Regions from separate parts of the Marinihelvus fidelis genome, predicted to be linked through region 4. Evidence: predicted binding sites of a transcription regulator. Region 4 holds the regulator's gene; each other region holds the start of a gene.

Region 1 (6,112 bases), on a different contig from region 4:
CCTCACCACCGACCGCCTGAATGCCGTTGAGCGTTTCCTTTGCCCGCTCTGCGCTACCGTGAAAATTAATTACAACCCTGACACCTTCGGCAGCCATTTTCTCCGCAATGGCTCTACCAATGTCACGAGACCCGCCTGTGACGATTGCGACTCTTTTGCTGGGCTTTGAATTCATGGCTTTGTCACTTTGTCAGAGGTCCGGAAGCGCTTCTCGCTGGGGCACCTGGTCGCCAGCGACGGCTGACTCATCCACCGGTTGTGGCGTGGCGGGTGATGGTTGGACGGGAGACGGCTGGACGGGTACGGGCACGCCGCAGGGGATGGATCTCAACAGGCTGGCATCGACGTCCGGTGGCGGGCTGAACGCGTCTGGGCGGTCGCGCTCCATGTCTAGCCAGTAGCGCGGTTGCGCTTCGCGCTGCAGTCGCGTCTCTGCTTCGTAGCCCAACTCCCGCAACTGGTCGCGGCGGCGTCGCGCATTGGATTCCTGCAGGAAATAGCCCAGCGAGACACGGTAGTCGCCGGTGTCGTCGGTCACCACGGCGATGTCATGCAGCCCGGCGCGGGTCAGTTCCTGCATGCCGGTAACGGCGTCCGCCATGCTCGGGTACGCCGGTAGCGTGACCCAGTAGCCCAGCTCGACCAGGGCCTCGCTTTCGCGGTCCGCGATGGCGTCGGCGAGGTCGAGCAGCCGCAGGCGTGTATTTTCACGCGACTGGCGGGTTTCGAAGGGGCCCACCGACCAGCACCGGCGCGCCGGGTCGACGGTCGTGGCGGGAGCAGGCATTTCCGCCATCAGCTGGATTCGGGGTGTTTCGGCCGGCCAGCGACGGGGCTCGACCGGGGCTTGCGGCATGACTTGCGACACCGGCTGGGCCGGCGTGACGCGTGCGGCCGCGTAACCCAGCAAGGCCAGGTTCGCCGCCAAGAGGGCGATGACAATCAATCTCGACATGGTTGCTTGGTATCCCCAACGTCCGCTGTTTCGGGATGGGTGCCGCGATGCCGGCGGCACCCGGTGATTATAGCGGCCTGCCGTCGACGGTGTGAACGCGAACCTCGCCGGCCATGCATTCAACCGGGCCATCCGGCCCGTCGACCAGCAGCCCGCCGCCGGCGCCCAGGCCCAGCGCCCGCCCGTCCAGTTCCGCTCCGTCGCGCTCGATGACCACGGTGCGACCGCGCAGGACATCCATCCGCACCCAGTCCTGCGCAAACCCCGCGAAACCCGCCGCCGAGAACGCCTCCGCGGCCCTGACCAGATGCGCCAGCAGCGCACCGGCGGCGCGGCTGCGCGACAGGTCCGGCAGCTGGTCGCGCAGGTCGGCCCATTGCCGCTCGATGTTTCGCGCGCCCGGGTCTCCGGTCATGCCAACGTTCAGTCCCACACCGATCACAGCGTCCATGCCGCCGGCCGAGGACGTGGTCTCGACCAGGCAGCCGCCCACCTTGCAGCCGTCCAGCCACAGGTCGTTGGGCCACTTGATACCGATATCGGTCGCGCCCAGCGACTTCAGCGCGCGCGCGGCGGCCACGGCGACCACCAGCGGCAACATGACGAGGTCGGACCGTGCCGGCGCGAACCGCCAGCCCAGGCTCAGGTAGACATTGCGCCCGCGCGGGGAATGCCAGTCGCGACCCCGCCGGCCGCGACCGCCGGACTGGTGCTCGGCCAGCAGCGCGACGGCCTGCCGTTCGGCCGGCGCGCGGCGCAGCAGTTCGGCATTGGTAGAGTCGATGTCCTCGACCCGTTCCAGGGCCACGCGCCGGCCGGCGCTGCCGGCGGCTTCAAGCACGTCCGATAACACCAGCGTATCGCCGGCGTCCGCGTACTCAGTCATCCTTCGGCGCGCGCCGGAACCCATTCACCAGGCGCACACGCTCGAAACGATGCTCGGTGCCGGCGGCCAGGTTGCGGAAATTGCTGCGGTGAGTGAAGGCCACGAACAGCCCCAACGCGGCGGCGAATATCAGCACGGCCGTACTTTTGCCCAGCCACAACGCGGCCGGGAAAAGACTCAACATGGCCAGCACGGTCGCCAGCCCGACATAGCCACTCAGGATCAACGTCAGCACCCAGGTGATCGCCAGGGGAACCAGCAACCAGGGTTGCGCCGCGGCCAGAACACCCACGGCCGTGGCCGCGCCCTTGCCGCCACGGAAACCGTGGAACACCGGGTAGCAATGGCCGAACACGGCGGCGAACCCACAGGCCAGCACCTGCCACTCCGGCGCGTCACCCAGCAGGTGCGGCGCCCAGCCTGCAGCCAGCACACCCTTGCCGACGTCGATGATGATCACGCCCAGCGCGAAGCGAAAACCCAGCGTGCGCAGGGCGTTGGTACCCCCGGCATTGCCACTGCCGTGGGTGCGGATGTCGATGTTCTTGATCTTGCCCAGCAGCAGGCTGCCGGACACGGAGCCCAACAGGTAGCCCACCAGGATTTCGACCATGGCCTCGGTCACGTCTCGTGCTCCAGTTCTCGGTGTTCCGGCATAAAGCCGATGATAAGCCCGCCACGCCCCAGGTGGACGCCCACGGCGGGGCCGGCCTCCGCCAGGTGGCAGGAATGAATCCGGGGGTGCCCTTCCAGCAACAGGCGGCGCAGTTCACGCGCGCCCTCCCGGTTGTCGGCATGCGACACCATGACGCGATAAACACGATCCTGCTTCATCGCGGCCAGCGCCCGGCGCGCCAGTGACGCCGGCTTCACGCGGCGCCCGGTGGCCACGCCGACCACGGTCAGCTTGCCGTCGTGGTCGGCAATAATCGGCGTCAGCCGCAGCCACGTGGCCATCTTGCCCAGCCACGCCGGCACGCGGCCGCCGCGCACCATCGACTTGACCTCGTTGGGCATGGCCATCGTGCGGGCCCGGTGGGCCACCCGTTCCAGCATCGCGAGAATGGCATCGACGTCCTTGCCGGCGGCCGCCGCTTCCGCGGCCAGCAGGGCCAGCAGGCCCTGGCCGCAGGCGGCGTTCATGGTATCGAAGATGGTCACCTGGCCGGGGTCCATGGCCTCGGCGGCCGTGCTCGCGGCGCGGGTCGTGCCACTGAGTTTTCCGGACAGGCCCACGTGGACCACGCGATAGCCGTGCACGGTCAGCAGTTCGAACACGCGACGAAAGTCCTTGGCCGGTGGCTGCGAGGTCTTCGGCCGTTCCGTGGCGGTTTCCAGCATGCGGTAGAAATCGACGGGCTTCAGCGACACGCCGTCGAGGTATTCGCGGTCACCGAAGCTTAGACGCACCGGCACCACGTGCAGGCCCAGCCGCTCGACCTCGGCGACCGGAAGGTCGGCACCGGAGTCCGTGACCACCGCAACGCCACCGGCCAGGTTCATCAACCCGTGCTGCCACTGCATGTCATCGGCTTTTTGCTGGCGGATCTCGCCGAAGGCCTCGCAGGCCAGGAACACGTCCGCCGGCTGGTTGACATGGATATGCACCCGGACCCGCTGGTCGCCGCCGGCGACCACCAGAGAACTGTGGTCCAGCGCCTGCAGCGCGGTCATGATCGCGGCCCGGTCCAGGCCCTGGCCCTCGATGACGCACTCGGTGCAGAACTGGTGATCGCCCACGTCCAGGCCGTGGTCCATGGCCGGGTCGGCGGACTCGGCGGCGCTGGCCCAGGCGTCGTCCAGGGGGTCGATGGTGCCGTCGGCAACAAAGGCCTGCATGCCTTCGAGCAGGTCGACGAAACCCTGACCGCCGGCGTCAACCACGCCCGCCTGGCGCAGTACCGGTAACTGGTTCGGGGTATCGGCGAGTGCCGCCTGGGCGGCCGTCACACCGGCATCGAAGACCCGCACGATATCCGCTTGCGCTAGGTCCGCCGCTTCAACCATGCCATCGGAAAAGGCCTCCAGCACGCTGGGCAGCGTGCCCGGCACGGGCTCGGCCATCGCGCTCCAGGCCTGCTCGGCACCGCGCGCGCAGGCCGCCGCCAGCGTCGCCGGGTCCAGCCCGGTACGCTCACCGGCCACCTCGGTACAACCCTGGAACCATTGCGCCATGATCGCGCCGGAGTTGCCGCGTGCACCGTCAACCGCGGCATGGCGGACACGGTCCAGTACCTCGGGCAGGCTCTGTTTTCCGGGGGTATCCAGGGCGTCGAGGATGGCCTTGAAGGTAAACGCCATGTTGGTGCCGGTATCCGAATCCGGTACCGGGAACACGTTGATCCGGTTGATGTAGTCGCGGCGACTGAACAGGTGGCGGACGCCGGCCGACAGCACCCGTGCCAGGGTCGGACCGTCAAGGTCCCGGGATACCTGTCCGCGTTTCATGCGCGCAGACTAACCGAGGTTCCCGGCGGTGGAAAGTTCGGGCCGTCGCGTCGGGATCGTCAAATCGGCCATGCGTTGGCGTGAAAACCCACCGGGGGCCATCGCAGTTGACCATCCGGATGCGCCAAAACCGCCGGAAAACACTGGCCCTGAGACTTTCGGCACATTTGGCACGCAACCTGCATCGATATACTCACCACGTAAGCCGACTGGAGACCAATGCAATGGCGACGGATGATTTCTTACAGAGCGTCAGGGACAACCTGAATGGGCGACCGGGACAGCCCCTGCTGTTTGGGGTCTGCAAGACCCTGGCCGGGCGCATGGGCCAGGAGCCCTGGGTGTTGCGCGCGATCGCCATCGTGCTGCTGGTCTTCCTGACCCTGCCCACCGTCATCGCCTACATCGTCCTTGCCCTGGTGCTGGACGAGACCTCGGAGCGCACGCAGGGCGCGTTCAAGGGCCTGTTCATTACCCTGCGCGAGGCCGCCGACCGACTGGCGGACACCGCGCGCAACCTGTTCGGCCAGGCGCACTGATCCACGCCGGCCGGCCGCATGGCGGCAAGTCTCTCTCTGGATCATTACAGCTCGACTCTCCTCTGCCCGGGTCCCGAAAGGGTCCCGGGATTTTTTTTGCGTCGGCGAAGGGGCGTCGTCAGCCAGGTGTGGACGCAAGGAACCCTGACAGGCGCGCGGCGTCAAATGGCCATCCCAGCTCTTCGCCACCGGCTTCGCGGGCGAGGACCGGAATGCGGGTGCCATAGCGGTCCAGCAGGTCGATCGAGTCCTCGATATCGACAGTTTGAAGGGCAAGGCCGGGGGCCACGGCAGCCACCAGGTCGGCGGCCTCATCGCACAGGTGACAGTCAGGACGGGTATAGAGCAGGTATCGCATGCGGGCATCATGCCGCAGCGGGAGTCGGCGCGCACCCCCCGCAGGCGGTAGAATTCGCGCATCCGCCAATGGAGAAACGGCATGGCCGTCAGTGTCTTCGAGTTGTTCAAAATCGGCATCGGGCCCTCCAGCTCGCACACGGTGGGGCCAATGCGCGCCGCGGCCACGTTCGTGCGCCGGCTGTCCTCGGCCGGCAAACTGGCTGATACCACGCGCATCCGGACCCGCCTTTACGGTTCACTGGCGCACACCGGCCGTGGCCACGGCACCGACAAGGCCATCATCCTGGGCCTGCTGGGCGAGGCACCGGACACCATCGACCCCGATGCCATCGAGGGCTTGCTGGCCAACACCGCCGAATCGGGCCGCATCCACCTGACCACCGACCATGACATCGCCTTCGTGGAGAAGCGCGACCTGGAGTTCCGCAAGCGCGAGATGCTGCCACACCATTCCAATGGCATGCGCTTCACCGCCTACGACATCAACGACGACGTGTTGCTGGAACGGGACTTCTATTCCGTCGGCGGCGGTTTTGTCGTCAACCATGACGAGGCCGCGGAAGACCGCATCGTCGCTGACGACACGCCGCTGGCCCACCCGTTCAGCACCGCCGCGGAGCTCGTAGCGCAGTGCAGCGAACAAGGGCTGAGCATCGGCCAGCTGATGCTGGCCAATGAGCAGGCCTGGCGCTCACCCGAAGCCATTCGCGCCGGCCTGCTCGAGATTCACGCCGCCATGCATGCCTGCATCGACCGCGGCTGCCGCAGCCCCGGTGAACTGCCCGGGCCGCTGGGCGTCAAGCGCCGCGCACCGCGGCTGTTCCAGGCGCTGTCCGACCGCGAAGGGCCGGGCAACGATGACGCCCTGACCTCGCTGGATTGGGTCAACCTGTTCGCGCTGGCCGTGAACGAGGAGAACGCCGC
Region 2 (3,349 bases), on a different contig from region 4:
ATGCACGTCGAAGCTGGTCAGCATAATGCGGCCCACACCTTCCTGCTGCGCCCGGTGGTTCCAGGGCTCGCCCACGCAGCAGCCATCGACCAGCCCGCTGGACAGCGCTTCCACCATGCGCGGCGGCGGGATGACCACGAGCCGGACGTCATGGTCGGGATGAATGCCGCTGGCGGCCAGGAAGTAGCGCAGTGCGTACGCGTGGGTCGCGGTCAGGTACACGCTGGCGAAGCACAGACGTCGCTTGCCCAGTGTCCGGCGCTTCTCCACCAGCGACTTCAGCGCGCGACCGACGGCGGCCGGCGCGGCGCCCGGTTGCAGCCCGGACGACTGGCGCAGGTCGTTGACCAGGCTCTCGGAGAACGTGATGGCATTGCCGTTCAGGCTGAGCACGAAGGCCGTCACCATCGGGATGGGCGCATGGGTCACACCCAGTGACAGCGACAGCGGCATCGTGGCCAGCATCTGCGCGCCGTCGATGGCGCGGGTCTGCATCTTGTCACGGACGCTGGCCCACGAGGCTTCACGCGACAGCGTGACGTCCAGGCCGTGGCGGCGGAAGAACCCGAGCTCGCGCGCCACCACCAGGGGCGCGGCATCGGTCAGCGGAAGATAGGCAAGACGGAGTTTCATCGCCGGGTCACCCGCTACGGCGTCGTGAAGACGCTTCCGGCAGGGCTTTCAGCATGGCGATGATGTTGTCCGCCGCCTGGCTGATGGAAATTCGCTGGTTCATGGCCATCTGCTGCAGGGCGCGATGGGCATCCTGCTCGGTCAGGCCCTGGTGTGACACCAGCAGCGACTTGGCCTTGTCGACCAGCTTGCGGCTTTTCAACGCCATTTGCGCCTCGCGTAATTCGTCCCGCATGGTGCGGAACTGGTCGAAACGCAGCGAGGCCTCGTCCAGCACCCGCTGCAGGTCGTTCGGGTCGATGTCCTCGGTCACATAGGCGCTGACGCCGGCATCGATGGCCCGGGCGATGGACTCGCGATCACTCGCCCCGGCGTACATCACCACCGGGCAGGGGCGCCGGTGCATCAGGAAGCGGACATCCTCGATCGTGTCCCGGTCCGGGGACTGCATGTCGGCCAGCACGACATCGGGCGCGAGCAGGTCCAGCCGCTCCAGGATGTCGAGCGATGACGTCAGCACCGCGATCACCTCGTGGCCCTGTTCCGTCAGCGCTCGCCGCAGCAGTTCGGCGCGCAATTCCATGTGATCAACGAGTATGACCCGAAGCATTGCCGTCGTTTTGGCCCTGGTTCTGTTGCCCGGCGTGCCGGGCTTGTTGGTGTTATGCCAGGGTAAATAAAGCAAGATGCGGGCCAAGCCGAAACCGAGCCGTCGTCGCCTTTTCGGCCGGGCGCTCCACCGACGCGCGCACCAACTCGGGGCATTGACCGCGCCGAATGTACTGGCTTGACGCGACCATTGGTCTTATTGATAATGATTATCATTATCGTAAATAGCGATGACCCACGGGAGCGACTACACGAGATGACCGCCACCCTCGCCAACCACCACAAGATGCGCTGCCTGCGAACCCGCAACGGCTGCCTGTTCCTGCGCTGGAGCCTGGATGATCTCCGCGACGTCCTCGAGCAGTTCCCCCTGAACGCCGCCGATTTCGAGCTGGAACAGGCCGACACCCGGCGCCTGCTTCGCGACCTGTTCATGCTCTCGGCGCAGGAGAGCCTGGAAGCACGCCGGCGCCGGACCGTCGGCAGGCTGGCTCGCGCCCTGCTCGCCCGGTACCAGCAGGCACGGCAACACTACCCCGCACAGGAGCCGTCATGACCGCAGCGGACACTGACTCGCAAGACCTATCGACCGACCACGAGCCACTCGACCAGATGCAGGCGCAGTTGTTCGCGCTGATGCACCGCTACTCGCAGGCGCCGTGCTGCGGCCTGGCGCTGGCCGTCGCCGGCCAGCTGGTGAAGCTTCTGGAGCACCCGCTGATTACGTTATTCCCGGAACTGCACAGGCAATGCGCGGCTCAGCTGAACGGCTGGCGCGCACGGGGCAGCTTTGCGGAACGCTGCGGCTCGACGCCGCGATCGATTCACTGATCGGCGATCAGCGGCTGGACAAACGCTTCCAGCCGTTGCTCAAGGTAGTCATGAAAAGGGTTGTAACGCAGGCGGGCCAGCAGGTCGGCCGGCACCTGCAGGGCGCCACGTTCACCTTTCACGGCCAGGCCGCCCATCCGCAGCCCGTCAGACGCATCATCGCCGTAGACCGGGTCGTCCGGCGGGAACGGGACGGCAACATGGGAAAGGGAATAGATGTTGTCAGGCCACACCAGCCCCAACGGGCTCCGGGTGGTTTGCGACTGGCCGGCGGACCGGGTGACCGCCTCGACCTCGCGCATCGCGCCATCTGGCCCCTTGCGGTTAGTCACCAGGGTGACGCTGAAGTCACGGACGGCATCCGGGCTGAACAGTTGAGCCAGGTGATCACCCTGCGGTGTCAGGAAACCCTCGACACGGGTTTCCCGGTTGGTATCGAACAGGACAAGCTCGCTGCGCTCATCGTGAACCCGGTCATACAGCCGGTGCAGCGACGGCCCGGGTGGGACAGTGTCGTCGACCACCGATTGCAGTGTCAGCACCGGCGGCAGGGCGTCCAGCCGGCCATCCTCGTAAAAGCGCGCCAGTCGCCGTTCGACGTGGTCGAGCAGGACCTCGATCTCGTAACCAGCGCGTACCGGAAACGAGTTGTACTTCACCGGGTCGAACTCCGGCACCACGCTGTTCCAGGCCAGCCCCTCCAGCCCCGGCAAACGGGCCAGTGTTTCCATGGCCGCACCCAGGCGCGCGAATCGTGTCACCGCCAGGGCCGGTGACAGGAACACCATGCGGTCGGGCAGGACATAGTCCGGAGCGTCCGGGTGCTCGATCGCCGACAGCGCGTGGTCCATGGCGAGAGCAGCGCCATTTGAGTAACCCACCATGATGACGGGCGCGTCCTCGCCCAGTGATTCGCGAAGATGCCGCGCCGACAATGCCGTGACCTTGTGCCAGTGTTGCCAGCGGGCGTCGTTCAGGGCGCCGGGGAACAATCCGTGGCCGGGCAGGCGCGGCGCCACCACGTGAAAGCCCAGGTCATGAAGCCGCAGAGCGACGGCGCGCAGGCTGTAAGGGGAATCGGAAAGGCCATGAAGCAACACCGCCCCACCCACGGGGCGCGGTGGCACCAGTTCCACGGTGTGATTCCAGTCAGGTGTGAACTGCCGGTCGTAGGTGGGGCTGGCCGGGTCAAAGCGTGACAGCGCCGGCCAGTGTTCAACTGCCTCGGCAAGCATTTCACCGGACCGGGTAATCAGTTTCTCTTCACACTCCTGCC
Region 3 (6,112 bases), on a different contig from region 4:
CCGCAGGCCTCGCACAGCTCGTCACGCGGGCGGATACCGGTGGAGACCACCACCAGGTCGGTTTCCAGGTGACCGCCATCGGCAAACTCCAGCCTGAGCCGGTGATCATCGCCGTCGACGATGGCGCGGGTGTTGCTGTTGGTACGCACCTTCACGCCCAGGTCGCCGATCTTCGATTCCAGCATGCGGCCGCCGTCGCCGTCGAGCTGCACTTCCATCAGCGTCGACGCGAACTGGATGACGTGAGCATCCAGGCCCAGGTTCTTCAGCGCGTTGGCCGCTTCCAGGCCCAACAGGCCGCCGCCCAGCACGGCGCCGGATCGGGCCGCGCCGCCGGCGGCGATGATGGCGTCCAGGTCCTCGATGGTGCGGTAGACGAAGCACTCGGGGCGGTCGATGCCCTCGATGGGCGGCACGAACGCGTAGGAGCCGGTGGCCAGGACCAGGCGGTCGTAGTGCATGACCGAGCCGTCGCTGAGGGTGACGCGGCGGCCATCGCGGTCGATGGCGTCGACTTTTACACCCATGCACGTGGTGATGTCGTTGTCGGCGAACCATTCCATTGTGGTCAGCGACAGGCCCTCGGCGCCGACGCCGGAGAAGTACTCGCTCAGGCGCACGCGGTCGTAGGCCGGGCGCGGCTCCTCGCCGATAACAGTGATGTCGTAGCGCTCGCCCAGGCCGGCCTCGACGGCGGCCTCCAGGAAATGCTGGCCGACCATGCCATTACCTGCGACCAGCAGTGTTTTCTTGTCACTCATGTCTCGTTCCTCCGTACCGGTTCAGAAGGCCGCGCCAATCCAGGCCCAGAACTTGTCGGTGTCAACGCGGCCACCGGCCGTGGGGCCGGCATCAAAGCGCGCGTACTTCAGGCCGGCCGTGAAGTGGTCGGCAAACTTGCGGGTGTAGACCAGGTCCAGTTCGCTGCCGAAATCACTGACCGCGGCGCTGGACTGATCGGCCTCGAAGTCGTGCCAGGCCACCGTCCAGCCACCACCCAGCAGCTTGCCGCTGAGGCTGGCGTACAGGTCGCGCAGGCCCTCGGCCGGGGTCGACAGGAACTGGTCCGACCAGCCGTTGAACTTGTGCAGCGTGGCCAGCGGCGTGGAAAAGCCGTAGACGCCGTTGTCGGAGCCCAGTACCTCGTAGCCGGCTTTGACCGTCAGTGTTTCGAATGCCGCACCGGCCTCGAAGAACAGGTAGTCCGCGTCCACCGACACCGGACCGTCATCGGCCGACTGCGTGGCCCAGGAGGCGGCGTACAGGAAGCCGAAGCCATCCAGCTGTCGCTTGCCGTTAAAGCGCAGGCCCCAGGTATCCGGGCCATCCGCGCTCACGTCGTCGTTCTCCAGCAGGTAACCGAAACCGGTGAGCGTGCCCACCGAGGTCTTCCAGCTGGCGTTCAGCAGGTGATCCGACGAATCGATGTCCTGGTCTTTGGCGAAGATGCGATTGCGCTTGTCCAGATAGGCGTACAGCAGCGTTACCTTCTCTGCCGGCGACCACTTCACCTGCGCGGCGTCGAAGGTCTGGCGGTCCTGGCGCCAGCCCACCGAGCCGACGAAGCGCTGGTCATCCAGGTTGATGACCTGGCGGCCGGCGCGGACGCTGAACTCACCGCTGGCGTACTGCAGCCAGGCCTGGTCGACTTCCGTCGTCTCCGGGTCGGCAATCACCGAGTACTCGCCCGGCTTGTAACCCGTCTGCGGCACCGAGTAATCACTGACCCCGAACACCGGGCGGCTGTCATGGAACGCGGCGCCGGCGGAGAACCCGTGCCAGGCACCGGTCTGCCAGCCCAGGATGGAGCGCAGCGTCAGCGCCGTCGCGTCTTTCAGCGCGTTGTCCTGCTCGACGGTTTCCAGGCGCAGGTTGAAGTCGGCAATGAGCTTGCCACCGGTAACGGCCTCGCCCAGTGTGGAGGATTCTTCAGCCAGTGCCGGCACCGCGGTTGCGAGCGCCAGCGCGATTGTGAATGTGCAGGTCCTGTTCATCACGCCACCTTCGATTCGCGGGCGTCGGCCTTCGCCGTCTCGCCCTTGCCGCGCTCGATCGCCTCGACCTTGCGCTGTTTCTCATACAGGAATCGCAGCACCTCGGAACGGCAGTGCACGTAGGTGGGGTCCTCCACCAGGGCCATGCGTTCGCGCGGGCGCGGCAACGGGATATCCAGGATCTCGCCCACCGTGGCGGCCGGGCCATTGGTCATCATGACGATGCGATCCGACAGCAGCACCGCCTCGTCGACGTCATGGGTGACCATGATCACGGTGTTGTTGAGCTCCGCCGTGATCTCCATCATCGAGTCCTGCAGGCTGGAGCGGGTGAGCGCGTCCAGCGCGCCGAACGGCTCGTCCAGCAGCAGGATGTCGGGCTGCATGGACAGTGCCCGGGCAATGCCGACGCGCTGCTTCATGCCACCGGATATCTCCGACGGCCGCTTGTGCATGGCGTGGTCCATGTGCACCAGTCGCAGGTTGTGTTCGATCCAGTCCTTCTGCTCGGCCTTCGACCTGGTCTTGCCGAATACTTGTCTCACCGCCAGTTCCACGTTCTGGTAGGCGGTCAGCCACGGCAGCAGCGAATGGTTCTGGAACACCATGGCGCGCTCGGGACCCGGGCGGGTGACTTCACGGCCATTCAGGATGACCCCGCCGCGAGCGGTCTCGGTCAGGCCGGCTACCGCGTTCAGCACCGTGGACTTGCCACAGCCGGAGTGACCGATGATCGAAATGTACTCACCACGATTGATCTGCAGGTCGACGTCCTTCAGGGCCTGGAACGCGCCCTTGGGGGTGGGGAACACCACGTCAATGTGGCTGATATCAAGAATCATGTCGTTGTTGGGTTCCATGGCGTTGCGCCCTCCTCGCGGCGCCGGCTGGCGGTCAGCGGGCCGCACTGTTGCGATCCCAGGAAACAAAGCGCTGGATGGTCAGCATGCCGCGATCCAGCAAAAAGCCGATAAAGCCGATGACGATGGCCGCGGTCAGGATCCGACCCAGCGAATCGGAGCTGCCGTTCTGGAACTCGTCCCAGACGAATTTGCCCAGGCCAGGATTCTGCGCCAGCATCTCGGCGGCGATCAGCACCATCCAGGCGATGCCAATGGACAGTCGCATACCGGTAAAAATAGCCGGCACCGCGGCGGGCAGCACGATCCTGCGCACATGGGTCAGCGGCGGCAGGCTCAGTACCCGGCTGACATTCACCAGGTCCTGGCTGATCGAGGCCACGCCCACGGCGGTGTTGATCAGCATCGGCCACAGGCAGCACAAGGTGACCGTGATCATCGAGTTCAGGAACGACTTCGGCACCACCGGGTCGGCGCTCACGTACAACGCGCTGACCACCATCGTCACCATCGGCAGCCAGGCTAGCGGCGAGATCGGTTTCAACACCTGGATCACCGGGTTGACCGCCGTGTACAGCGTCTCGGACAGGCCGATGGCGATGCCGAATGGAATGGCGATGACCGCGGCCAGCGCGAACCCGCACATCACCGTCACCAGGCTGGTGCGGATCTGGTCGAAGAAGGTTTCCTTGCCGGTGTAGGGGCGGATCTTTGCCTCGTAGGTAGGGTCCAGGGCCAGCCGTTCGGCGTTGCGCTCTTCCTGGCGCTGGTAGAACGCCTCGGCTTTCTCACGCTCGGCGCGATGCTCGCTGACCAGCGAGCCGAATTGCTGCGCCACCGTGGCCGGGCCCGGAAACTGCCCCAGCGAGGTGTCGATGTTGCGCGCGGCCATCGACCAGGCGCCCAGGAACAGGACGATACCCAGCAGGGGCACGACCACGTTCTTCACACCGATGCCCAGCAGTCGCCGCACGGGAGCCGGCAGCGCGGCCAGGCCGGTGGATTGATGCAATGTCACGGTTTTGTTCATGTCCTTGGTCTCCGGTTACAACCGGTCCCCGGTTTTCAGGCCGATGGGAAAGCTGTCGATATAGGCGTTCGGGCGCGTACCGTCGTATTCGATGCCGTCGATGAACTCCGACTGCGGGGCGCGGTAGCCATCTTCGGTGGAAAAATCAGGAAAGTCGGCGGCGTCGGCCAGGCCTTCGGCCACCAGCGACTTTGCCGCGACGGCGTACAGGTCCGGGCGGTAGACCTTCTCGGCCACCTCGCGGTACCAGCTGTCCGGCTGGTCGGCGTCGATCTGCCCCCAGCGGCGCATCTGCGTCAGGTACCAAACGGCGTCCGAGTAGTACGGGTAGGTGGCGAAGTAGCGGAAAAACACGTTGAAGTCCGGTACCTCGCGGCGGTCGCCCTTCTCATATTCGAACGTGCCGGTCATCGAGTTGGCGATGACCTCGGCGTCCGCGCCCACGTACTGCGACTGCGACAGGATCTGCACCGCTTCGGGCCGGTTAGCGTTGGCGTTGGCGTCCAGCCACATGGCAGCGCGGATCAACGCACGGGTCAGGCGAATGGTGGTGTTGGGGTACTTCTCGGCGAATTCGGCGGTGATGCCGAAGACCTTCTCCGGGTTGTTCTTCCAGATCTCGTAGTCGGTGATGACCGGCACGCCGATGCCCTTGAACACGGCCTGCTGGTTCCACGGCTCACCCACGCAGTAGCCGTAGATGGTGCCGGCCTCCAGGGTGGCGGGCATCTGCGGCGGGGGGGTCACCGACAGCAGCGCCTCGGCCTCGAGCTGGCCGGAAATATCGCCTTTGTGAGGCGCGTAGAAGCCCGGGTGCACGCCACCGGCCGCCAGCCAGTAGCGCAGTTCGTAGTTGTGCGTGGACACCGGAAAGACCATGCCCATGTTGAACGGCTTGCCCTCTGCGCGGTACTGGTCGATCACCGGCTTCAGGGCCGAGGCGCTGATGGGGTGCGCGGGCCGGCCGTCGGCCTGCTTCGGCACATGCGGTTTCATGGCGTCCCAGACGGCGTTCGACACGGTGATGCCGTTGCCATTCAGGTCCATGGAAAACGGCGTGATGATATGCGCCTGGGTGCCAAAGCCGATGGTCGCCGCCAGCGGCTGGCCGGCGAGCATGTGGGCGCCGTCCAGGCGGCCGTCGATGACGCCGTCCAGCAAAACCTTCCAGTTGGCCTGCGCCTCGATCGTGACGTACAGCCCCTCGTCCTCGAAATAGCCCTTTTCGTAGGCAATGGCGATGGGCGCCATGTCGGTCAGCTTGATAAAGCCGAAGGTGAGTTCTTCCTTTTCGGGCCAGCCGAGTTCAGCGGCGGCCACGGGTGCCGTCAACGCGACTGTCAATGCGGCGGCGCCACAGACGACCCGAACCATGAATACGTGGATTGCTTCCATCATTCTCTCCATTTACGTTCACGGGCACTGGCCCGCTCAACGCTGGTCAACGAGATTGCCGGCGTGGCCCACAGCGGGCGGCAGCCGGAAGAAGCGTCTTTGCAGTTGGGGTCGCCATTGACCCCTGGAATGCGCCCTGGACCCCCAGGCCCGGAAGGCGGATTCACACCCTATTCAATGCCATATTTGTGCCAGAACAGGGAAAATCTATTGATGTCGTTATAAAACAATATCTTGTGAGCAACTCGCCTCTCACTTTGAACGGTGGCGATGGGAAGATTGGCACCATGACGACGCGTCAGGGTGGTGCGCCGTCACCAAAACCGTGCGCGCTAGGCGCCGTCATCCTGCAGCGCCATGTCCCTGGAACGCTGCCGTTTAAGGTACGCGCCCAGCCGTTCCGGCTCGAAAGTTTCGCCGTCGATAAACCGGTCCGGACCCAGCCGCAGGCCGGCGATCTCGTAGGCGCTGTCGTGATGGCCCTCGTCCTTGCATTCCAGCCGCGGCACTTCGAAGCCCAGGTCTTCCGCGGCCTGCCGGTAGACCCCTGGAAGGTATACCTCGCGGGCCACGGCGGGAATATCGATATCCGGCGCGACATGGCCCCAGCGAACCATCTGCGACAGGAACCACTGCGCGTGGGAGCACCACGGATAGTTCGCCGTGTAGCGGCTGAACACGTGGAAGCCGGGCACGGCGCGACGCGGCGCGTCCAGGGTGGGGGCGATTTCGCCGGCGAGCGAATGCCGTAGCACCGATGCCGGCAGGTCGACGTACTCCGGCCGCGCCAACAGGGCGACCAGTTCGTCCAGGTTGTCCGGATCCTCGATCCA
Region 4 (6,112 bases):
CGATGACCAGGGTGTGACCCAGGCGGTCGGGAACGTCACCCAGGACTTCGCCGCCGCCTTCCTCGGCGAGGGTCTTCTGTACCAGGCGCACGACCTGCGCGGCGTCGTCGGCGCGGCTGCGAATATAGTCATCGTCGATGGTGCGAAATTCCGCCAGCAGGGCTTCCAGCTGCAACTGCATGGCCCACTCGGCGTTGCACTGGTCATTCTCGATATGGTCAATGGCGCCGTCCAGCAGGCTGGAGTCGTCCAGCATCAGCACGTGGGTGCGGATGATTTCGCTGGCCGAGGCGCCGGCCGCGGCCTGCAGCCGTTCGGCCAGGGCACTGAGGTTGGCGCGGGCATCGACGAAGGCCTGGCGCAGGCGCTCGATTTCCGTGGGAATCCGTTGGCTGGCGATCTTGAACTCACCGATTTCGATCTCGTTGCGTTGCAGCACGTGGGCGCGGCCGACGGCGATGCCGTCCTCGACGCGATGGCCGGAGAGCGCCAGGGTCATGTCAGTTTTCCCCGAAGCCGTTGTTGACCAGCTCGCCCAGCGCGTCCAGGGCGGCGCCTTCGTCGGCGCCGTCGGTGGTGATGGTGACGGTGGTGCCGCGCGCCGCGGCCAGCATCAGCACGCCCATGATCGACTTGCCATTCACCGTTCGGTCACCGTGGGTCAGGTGCACGGCGGCATCAAAGCGGTTGGCGCACTCGACCAGCCGCGCCGCCGCACGGGCGTGCAGCCCCAGTTCATTGCAGATGACGGTGTCCCGGGACGGCATCAGGAGACCATCCCGATGGCGTTGCGGCCGCCATCGACGGCGATGACGGCGAGTTCCTCCAGTGGCCGCTGGTGGTAGTTCCAGGCCCGGATCAGCATCGGCAGGTTCAGGCCGGTGACGACCACGCGGTGCTTGCCTGCGGCGGCCACCTGGGCCAGGTTGCTGGGTGTGGCGCCGGGCACGTCGGTCAGTACCAGTACGCCGGCGCCGCTGTCGGCGCAGTCGATGCGGGCTTCCAGCGTGGTGCTGCCGATGTCTTCGTCATAGCCGACTTCGACCACCACCGTGCCCTCGAGTTCGTCCGCCAGGATGCGCCGGGCCTGGGCCAGCAGCGTACTGCCGATACCCTCGTGGGTGACCAGCACCAGGTTGACGGAACTCATGACGACAGCTCGCGGTGATGGAGGACGACTTCCGGGTAGTCTTCGGACAGTTCCCGTTTCAGGCGCTCGGCCAGGTAGACCGAACGGTGACGGCCGCCGGTGCAGCCGATGCCCACCGTGACGAAGGCCCGGTGCACGCGTTCGAACTCCGGCAGCCAGGTTTTCAGGTAGGCAAGGATGTCGTCACCCATCTTCTGCACCAGCGGTTCCTGCTGCAGCCATTCGGCGACGCCCGCGTCACGCCCGGTCTTGGGCCTGAGCGACTTGTCCCAGTGCGGGTTGGGCAGGCAGCGGGCATCGAACAGGAAATCGACATCGGTGGGCGCGCCGTGGCTGAAGCCGAAGGACTGCAGCACCACGGTCATGTCACGGCTGTCCCGGGCCACGCACTTCCAGGTCTCGTGGGTGAGTTGGTGAATATTAATGGTGCTGGTGTCGATGACGTGGTCGGCGGCGTCGGCCACGGGCCGCAGCAGCTCACGCTCATGCGCGATGGCCGACTTCAGCCCGCGCTGGTCCTGCGACAGCGGGTGGCGCCGCCGGGTCTTGGAAAAGCGCTTCACCAGGGTGGCGTCGTCGGCGCCCAGGAACAGCAGCTGCGCGTTCAGGCCGCTCTCGCGCAGGCCATCGAGCCAGCCCGGCACGTCGTCGAGTTTGAGCCCCGGGGCGCGCGCGTCGATGCCCAGGGCGACCTTGCGGTACAGCTCCCGGTCCTCACGCACGTGGTTGGCGAAGTCGTTCATCAGCCGCGCGGGCAGGTTGTCGATGCAGTGGAAGCCCATGTCTTCCAGGGCCTTCAGCGCCGTCGATTTGCCGGCGCCCGAGAGGCCGCTGACGATGACGATCTGTGGTTGCGCCTCGGTGTTCACCTCATTCCTCCCAGGGCGATAGCTGCCCACGCAGGATACGCGAATGGCGCTCGATAAAGGCCGCCGTAGCGTCGTAGCCCTTCATCCGCAGCATGAAATCACGCACCGCGGCCTCGGCGATGACGGCCATGTTGCGGCCGGCCAGAACGGGCAGGGTGATCTGCGGGATGTCCAGGTCCAGCACCCGGCGCGTGGTCGCGTCACCGCGAAGGCGGTCCACCTCGGGCGGGCGGCTGGCGTCTTCGGGAATCTTCAGGTGGATAATCAGGCGCAGGAACTTGTTCAGCTTGATGGTGGCGTCGCCGAACATCTCCCGCACGTTGAGCACGCCCAGTCCGCGTACCTCCAGGCAGTCCTGGATGACCTCCGGGCAGGAGCCATCGATGATTTCCGGCGAAATCTGCGTGAACTCGGGCGCGTCGTCGGCAATCAGCCGGTGCCCGCGGTTGAGCAGTTCCAGCGCCAGTTCGCTCTTGCCGCTGCCGGCATCGCCCGAGATCAGCACGCCGATTGTGAACACCTCCATGAACACGCCGTGCATGGTGCAGCGGCGGGCCAGGACTCGTGAGATGTGGTACTGCAGGAAATTCACCAGCTCGTAACTGGACTTGCCCGACGCCAGCAGGGGTTTGCCGGCCTGCGCGGCGGCCTCGGCCAGGTCATTGGGGATGTCATGGGCGCCGCCCACGACAATGGCCAGCAGGTCGGGCCTGAAGATCGCGGCGATGGTATCGCCGCGGCTGTCTGCGGGCAGCGAGGCCAGGTAGTCGAGTTCCTCAACGCCCAGCACCTGCACCCGGTTCGGGTGAATCAGGTTCAGGTAGCCGGCCAGTGCCGGGCGGGCCGACATGTCGCGGTCGGAAAGCACCGCGGCGTCGTGATCGCCCGGCTGGGTCACCCAGTGCAGGTCCAGCCGCTGCCTGAGCTTGTCGAACAGGTCCTGGGCTGTGAGCGTGCGGGTCACCGTTCCGCGGTCAGTGCCGGGTTCGTGACAGGAGCTGCGCGAGCTCGGTGGCGTCTTCGGTGTTACGCAGGCGTTCCAGCAGTTCCTGGTCGCTGAATTTCTCGGCGATCTCGGCCAGCAGCTTCAGGTGGTCACTGGTGCAGTGTTCCGGCACCGCCAGCGCGAACAGCAGGTCGACGGGTTTGCCATCGACGGCATCGAAGGCCAGTGGCCGCGCCAGGCGGATAAACACCGCCTGGACCCTGGACGAACCGCTGACGCGGCCGTGCGGGATGGCGACGCCATTGCCCAGCCCGGTGCTGCCCAGGCGTTCCCGGGCACACAGGCTTTCAAAGATTTCCCGCGAACTCAGGCCTTCGTCTTCGTTGGCCAGCGCGTTGCTGATGACTTCCAGCAGGCGTTTCTTGCTACTGGTGCGGACGGCGGGAAGTACGCTGTCCGGGCTGATCAGGTCGTCGACAAGCATGGGGTTTGATTCTCGGTAACCGGTCTTTTCAGGCGCGGGTCAGATGTTCTCGGCCGCCTGGTAATCAGGCTTTTCGTGGTGGTGGTCGCGCAGGCGATCTTTCAGGCGCCGCACCTGGCGGTCGATCTTGTCGGCCAGGCCGTCGATCGCGGCATACATGTCGTCTGCGTTGTCATTGGCGAACAGCGTACGTCCGCCCGCGTTGACGGTGGCTTCCGCCAGCTGCGTGTGTTTCTCAACGTTCAGGATCACATCAACGGTCACGACCTTGTCGAAATGCCGCGACAGGCGCTGCATTTTCTCGGTGACATAGGCGCGCAAGGCGGGGGTGACTTCGACGTGGTGTCCGGTAATCGTCAATTGCATTTTCCTTCTCCTGGTTTCGAGATGGAAAGGGACCGGCCCGCTGGGGCCAGCTTCAGGGTCAACTCTGGAGTTCGAACCGTCCGTAGAGTCCGCACAGGGTTCGCGGCGGGCGGCTTCGCAAAGAAACTGTCATGAGCAGATTCTATACCCGGCGACGCCGCTTTCCTAGTCCACCGCGCGCGCGGCCAGTCGACGGTAGGCACGGCGCCGCTCGCTGCTTGAGCCGATACCCAGGGATTCCCGGTACTTGGCCACGGTCCTGCGGGCCGCGCGGATGCCGGCTTCGCGCAATAAACGGGACAGTTCCTGGTCACTGAGCGGTTTGCTGGCGGGCTCTGCCTCGACCAGTGACTGGATATGGGCCTTGACCGCGATGGCGCTGATGTCACCGCCGTCGAGCGTGCGCACGTGGCTGGAGAAGAAGTACTTCAGCTCGAACAGGCCGCGTGGCGTGAAAATGTACTTGCGGGTGGTGGCGCGCGACACCGTGGATTCGTGCACGCCAACCTGCTCGGCAATGTCTTTCAGGATTAGCGGCTTCATCGCGATATCGCCGTCGTCCATGAAGCCGGACTGGTGGTCGACGATGGCCTGCGACACGTTCATCAGCGTGCGGTTGCGCAGCTCCAGGCTGGACAGCAGCCAGCGTGCTTCCTGCAGGCGGCCCTGCAGGTACTTGCGGTCCTCGCCGCCGGACTGGCGCAGCAGCTGGACGTAGTAGGTGTTGAGCTTCAGGCGCGGGTCGTTGTCCGGGCTCAGGTAGGTGACCCAGCGGCCCTCGACCTGGCGGGTGTAGACATCCGGCACCAGGTATTCCTGCTGGCGGTTGTCGTAGCGCGCGCCGGGGCGGGGCTCCAGCGAACGGATCAGGTCCAGCGCGGTTTCGAGGTCGTCGTCACCGGCACCGGTTTCGCGCTTCAGGCGTTCGAGCTCGGCGTCGGCCACCAGGTCGATGTAGTCCCGCGCCACGCGCTGGGCCAGGTCGCGGCCGGGCGTCGAGGCCGGCAGCACGGCCAGCTGCACGCGGATGCATTCGGCCGGGCCATTGGTGGCCACGCCGACGGGCTCCATGCGCTGGACGCGGCGCATGACCGCGCGGATCTCGGCCTCGTCGGTTTCCAGGTCGGGCAGCAGGGAGTCGCGGATATCGTCGATGCTGTCGAGCAGGTAGCCGTCTTCATCGAGCGCGAAGATGATCGCGGTGGCGATGGCGGCGTCGCGGTCATTGAACTGGCCCAGCTCGACCTGGAACATCAGGTGGTCGCGCAGCGAATCGCCGGACTCGTCGGCGATCTGGTTCTCGCGCTCGACGCTGAAGCCGGCCTCGGCCCACTGTTCGCCGCCGCCCATGTCTTCGCCCCACTGGTCGTCGTAGTCGCCGTAGGGGTCATCGGCCGCGGCGCTGCTGTCTTCACCCTGGGAGGGCGTGTCCCAGTCGTCCGCGCTGTCGGCCGCGGCCTCGCCACCCGGCTCGTCGAAGTCCAGCAGCGGGTTGGCCTCGACGGTGGCCTGCAGGTGTTCGCGCAGCTCGATACGGGTGAGTTGCAGCAGGCGGATGGCCTGTTGCAACTGCGGCGCCAGCGCCAGCTTCTGGCTCAGGCGTAATTGCAGTGAATGATCGACCATGACGCTTCGTACCCCGCCTACAGCCGGAAGGCCTGGCCCAGGTAGACGTTGCGCACGTCTTCGTTGTCCAGCACCACGTCCGGCGCGCCCTCGGCCAGGATCCGGCCCTCGTTGAGAATGTAGGCATGGTCGCAGATGCCCAGGGTCTCACGGACGTTGTGGTCGGTGATCAGCACGCCGATGCCGCGGTCGGTCAGGTGCTCGACGATGTTCTGGATCTCGCCCACGGAAATGGGGTCGACGCCGGCGAACGGCTCGTCCAGCAGGATAAAGCGCGGCCGCGTGGCCAGTGCCCGGGCGATTTCCACCCGCCGCCGCTCGCCGCCCGACAGGCTGATGCCGGATTGCTCGGACAGGTGCGCCACGCCCAGTTCTTCCAGCAGCGACTGCAACTGGTCCTCGCGGGCCTCGGCGTCCAGGTCGGGGCGCATCTCCAGGATCGACAGCACGTTGTCGCGCACCGACATCTTGCGGAAGATCGAGGCTTCCTGCGGCAGGTAGCCAACGCCCAGGTGTGCACGGACGTTGACCGGCTCGTGCGTGATATCGATGTCGTCGACCTTGATGCTGCCGTGACTGGCCGGGATCAGGCCGACAATCATGTAGAAGCAGGTGGTCTTGCCGGCGCCGTTGGGGCCCAGCAGCCCGACCACCTTGCCCGGTTCGACGCG

What was found. Region 4 encodes sigma-54, which starts transcription at its own class of promoters, with help from an activator protein. Its sites were predicted from a motif close to TGGCANGNTNCNTGCTT; they were not measured.
Region 1: a site for sigma-54 is predicted at 4,458-4,474, ahead of F3N42_RS12440 (PspC domain-containing protein). Genes of this name have one in related genera too.
Region 2: a site for sigma-54 is predicted at 1,313-1,329, ahead of F3N42_RS14310 (ANTAR domain-containing response regulator). Genes of this name have one in related genera too.
Region 3: a site for sigma-54 is predicted at 5,457-5,473, ahead of F3N42_RS14300 (CmpA/NrtA family ABC transporter substrate-binding protein). Genes of this name have one in related genera too.

What each region holds. Positions count from the first base shown of each region.
Region 1 covers NZ_VYXP01000007.1:124,121-130,232, reverse strand. Annotated here, with positions in the region: gene F3N42_RS12465 (SDR family NAD(P)-dependent oxidoreductase) at 1-175, opposite strand, end outside; gene F3N42_RS12460 (SPOR domain-containing protein) at 191-955, opposite strand; gene F3N42_RS12455 (biotin--[acetyl-CoA-carboxylase] ligase) at 1,023-1,841, opposite strand; gene plsY (glycerol-3-phosphate 1-O-acyltransferase PlsY) at 1,834-2,466, opposite strand; gene F3N42_RS12445 (DegV family protein) at 2,463-4,289, opposite strand; gene F3N42_RS12440 (PspC domain-containing protein) at 4,514-4,828, shown strand; gene F3N42_RS12435 (glutaredoxin family protein) at 4,947-5,186, opposite strand; gene F3N42_RS12430 (L-serine ammonia-lyase) at 5,268-6,112, shown strand, end outside.
Region 2 covers NZ_VYXP01000011.1:62,882-66,230, forward strand. Annotated here, with positions in the region: gene F3N42_RS14305 (CmpA/NrtA family ABC transporter substrate-binding protein) at 1-633, opposite strand, end outside; gene F3N42_RS14310 (ANTAR domain-containing response regulator) at 641-1,243, opposite strand; gene F3N42_RS14315 (hypothetical protein) at 1,499-1,798, shown strand; gene F3N42_RS14320 (hypothetical protein) at 1,795-2,073, shown strand; gene F3N42_RS14325 (alpha/beta hydrolase) at 2,067-3,349, opposite strand, start outside.
Region 3 covers NZ_VYXP01000011.1:56,668-62,779, forward strand. Annotated here, with positions in the region: gene nirB (nitrite reductase large subunit NirB) at 1-761, opposite strand, end outside; gene F3N42_RS14285 (alginate export family protein) at 783-1,994, opposite strand; gene F3N42_RS14290 (ABC transporter ATP-binding protein) at 1,994-2,854, opposite strand; gene F3N42_RS14295 (ABC transporter permease) at 2,889-3,884, opposite strand; gene F3N42_RS14300 (CmpA/NrtA family ABC transporter substrate-binding protein) at 3,900-5,279, opposite strand; gene F3N42_RS14305 (CmpA/NrtA family ABC transporter substrate-binding protein) at 5,612-6,112, opposite strand, start outside.
Region 4 covers NZ_VYXP01000002.1:462,286-468,397, reverse strand. Annotated here, with positions in the region: gene ptsP (phosphoenolpyruvate--protein phosphotransferase) at 1-499, opposite strand, end outside; gene F3N42_RS03500 (HPr family phosphocarrier protein) at 501-767, opposite strand; gene F3N42_RS03495 (PTS sugar transporter subunit IIA) at 767-1,150, opposite strand; gene rapZ (RNase adapter RapZ) at 1,147-2,019, opposite strand; gene hprK (HPr(Ser) kinase/phosphatase) at 2,021-2,983, opposite strand; gene ptsN (PTS IIA-like nitrogen regulatory protein PtsN) at 2,994-3,449, opposite strand; gene hpf (ribosome hibernation-promoting factor, HPF/YfiA family) at 3,489-3,815, opposite strand; gene F3N42_RS03470 (RNA polymerase factor sigma-54) at 3,981-5,441, opposite strand; gene lptB (LPS export ABC transporter ATP-binding protein) at 5,459-6,112, opposite strand, start outside.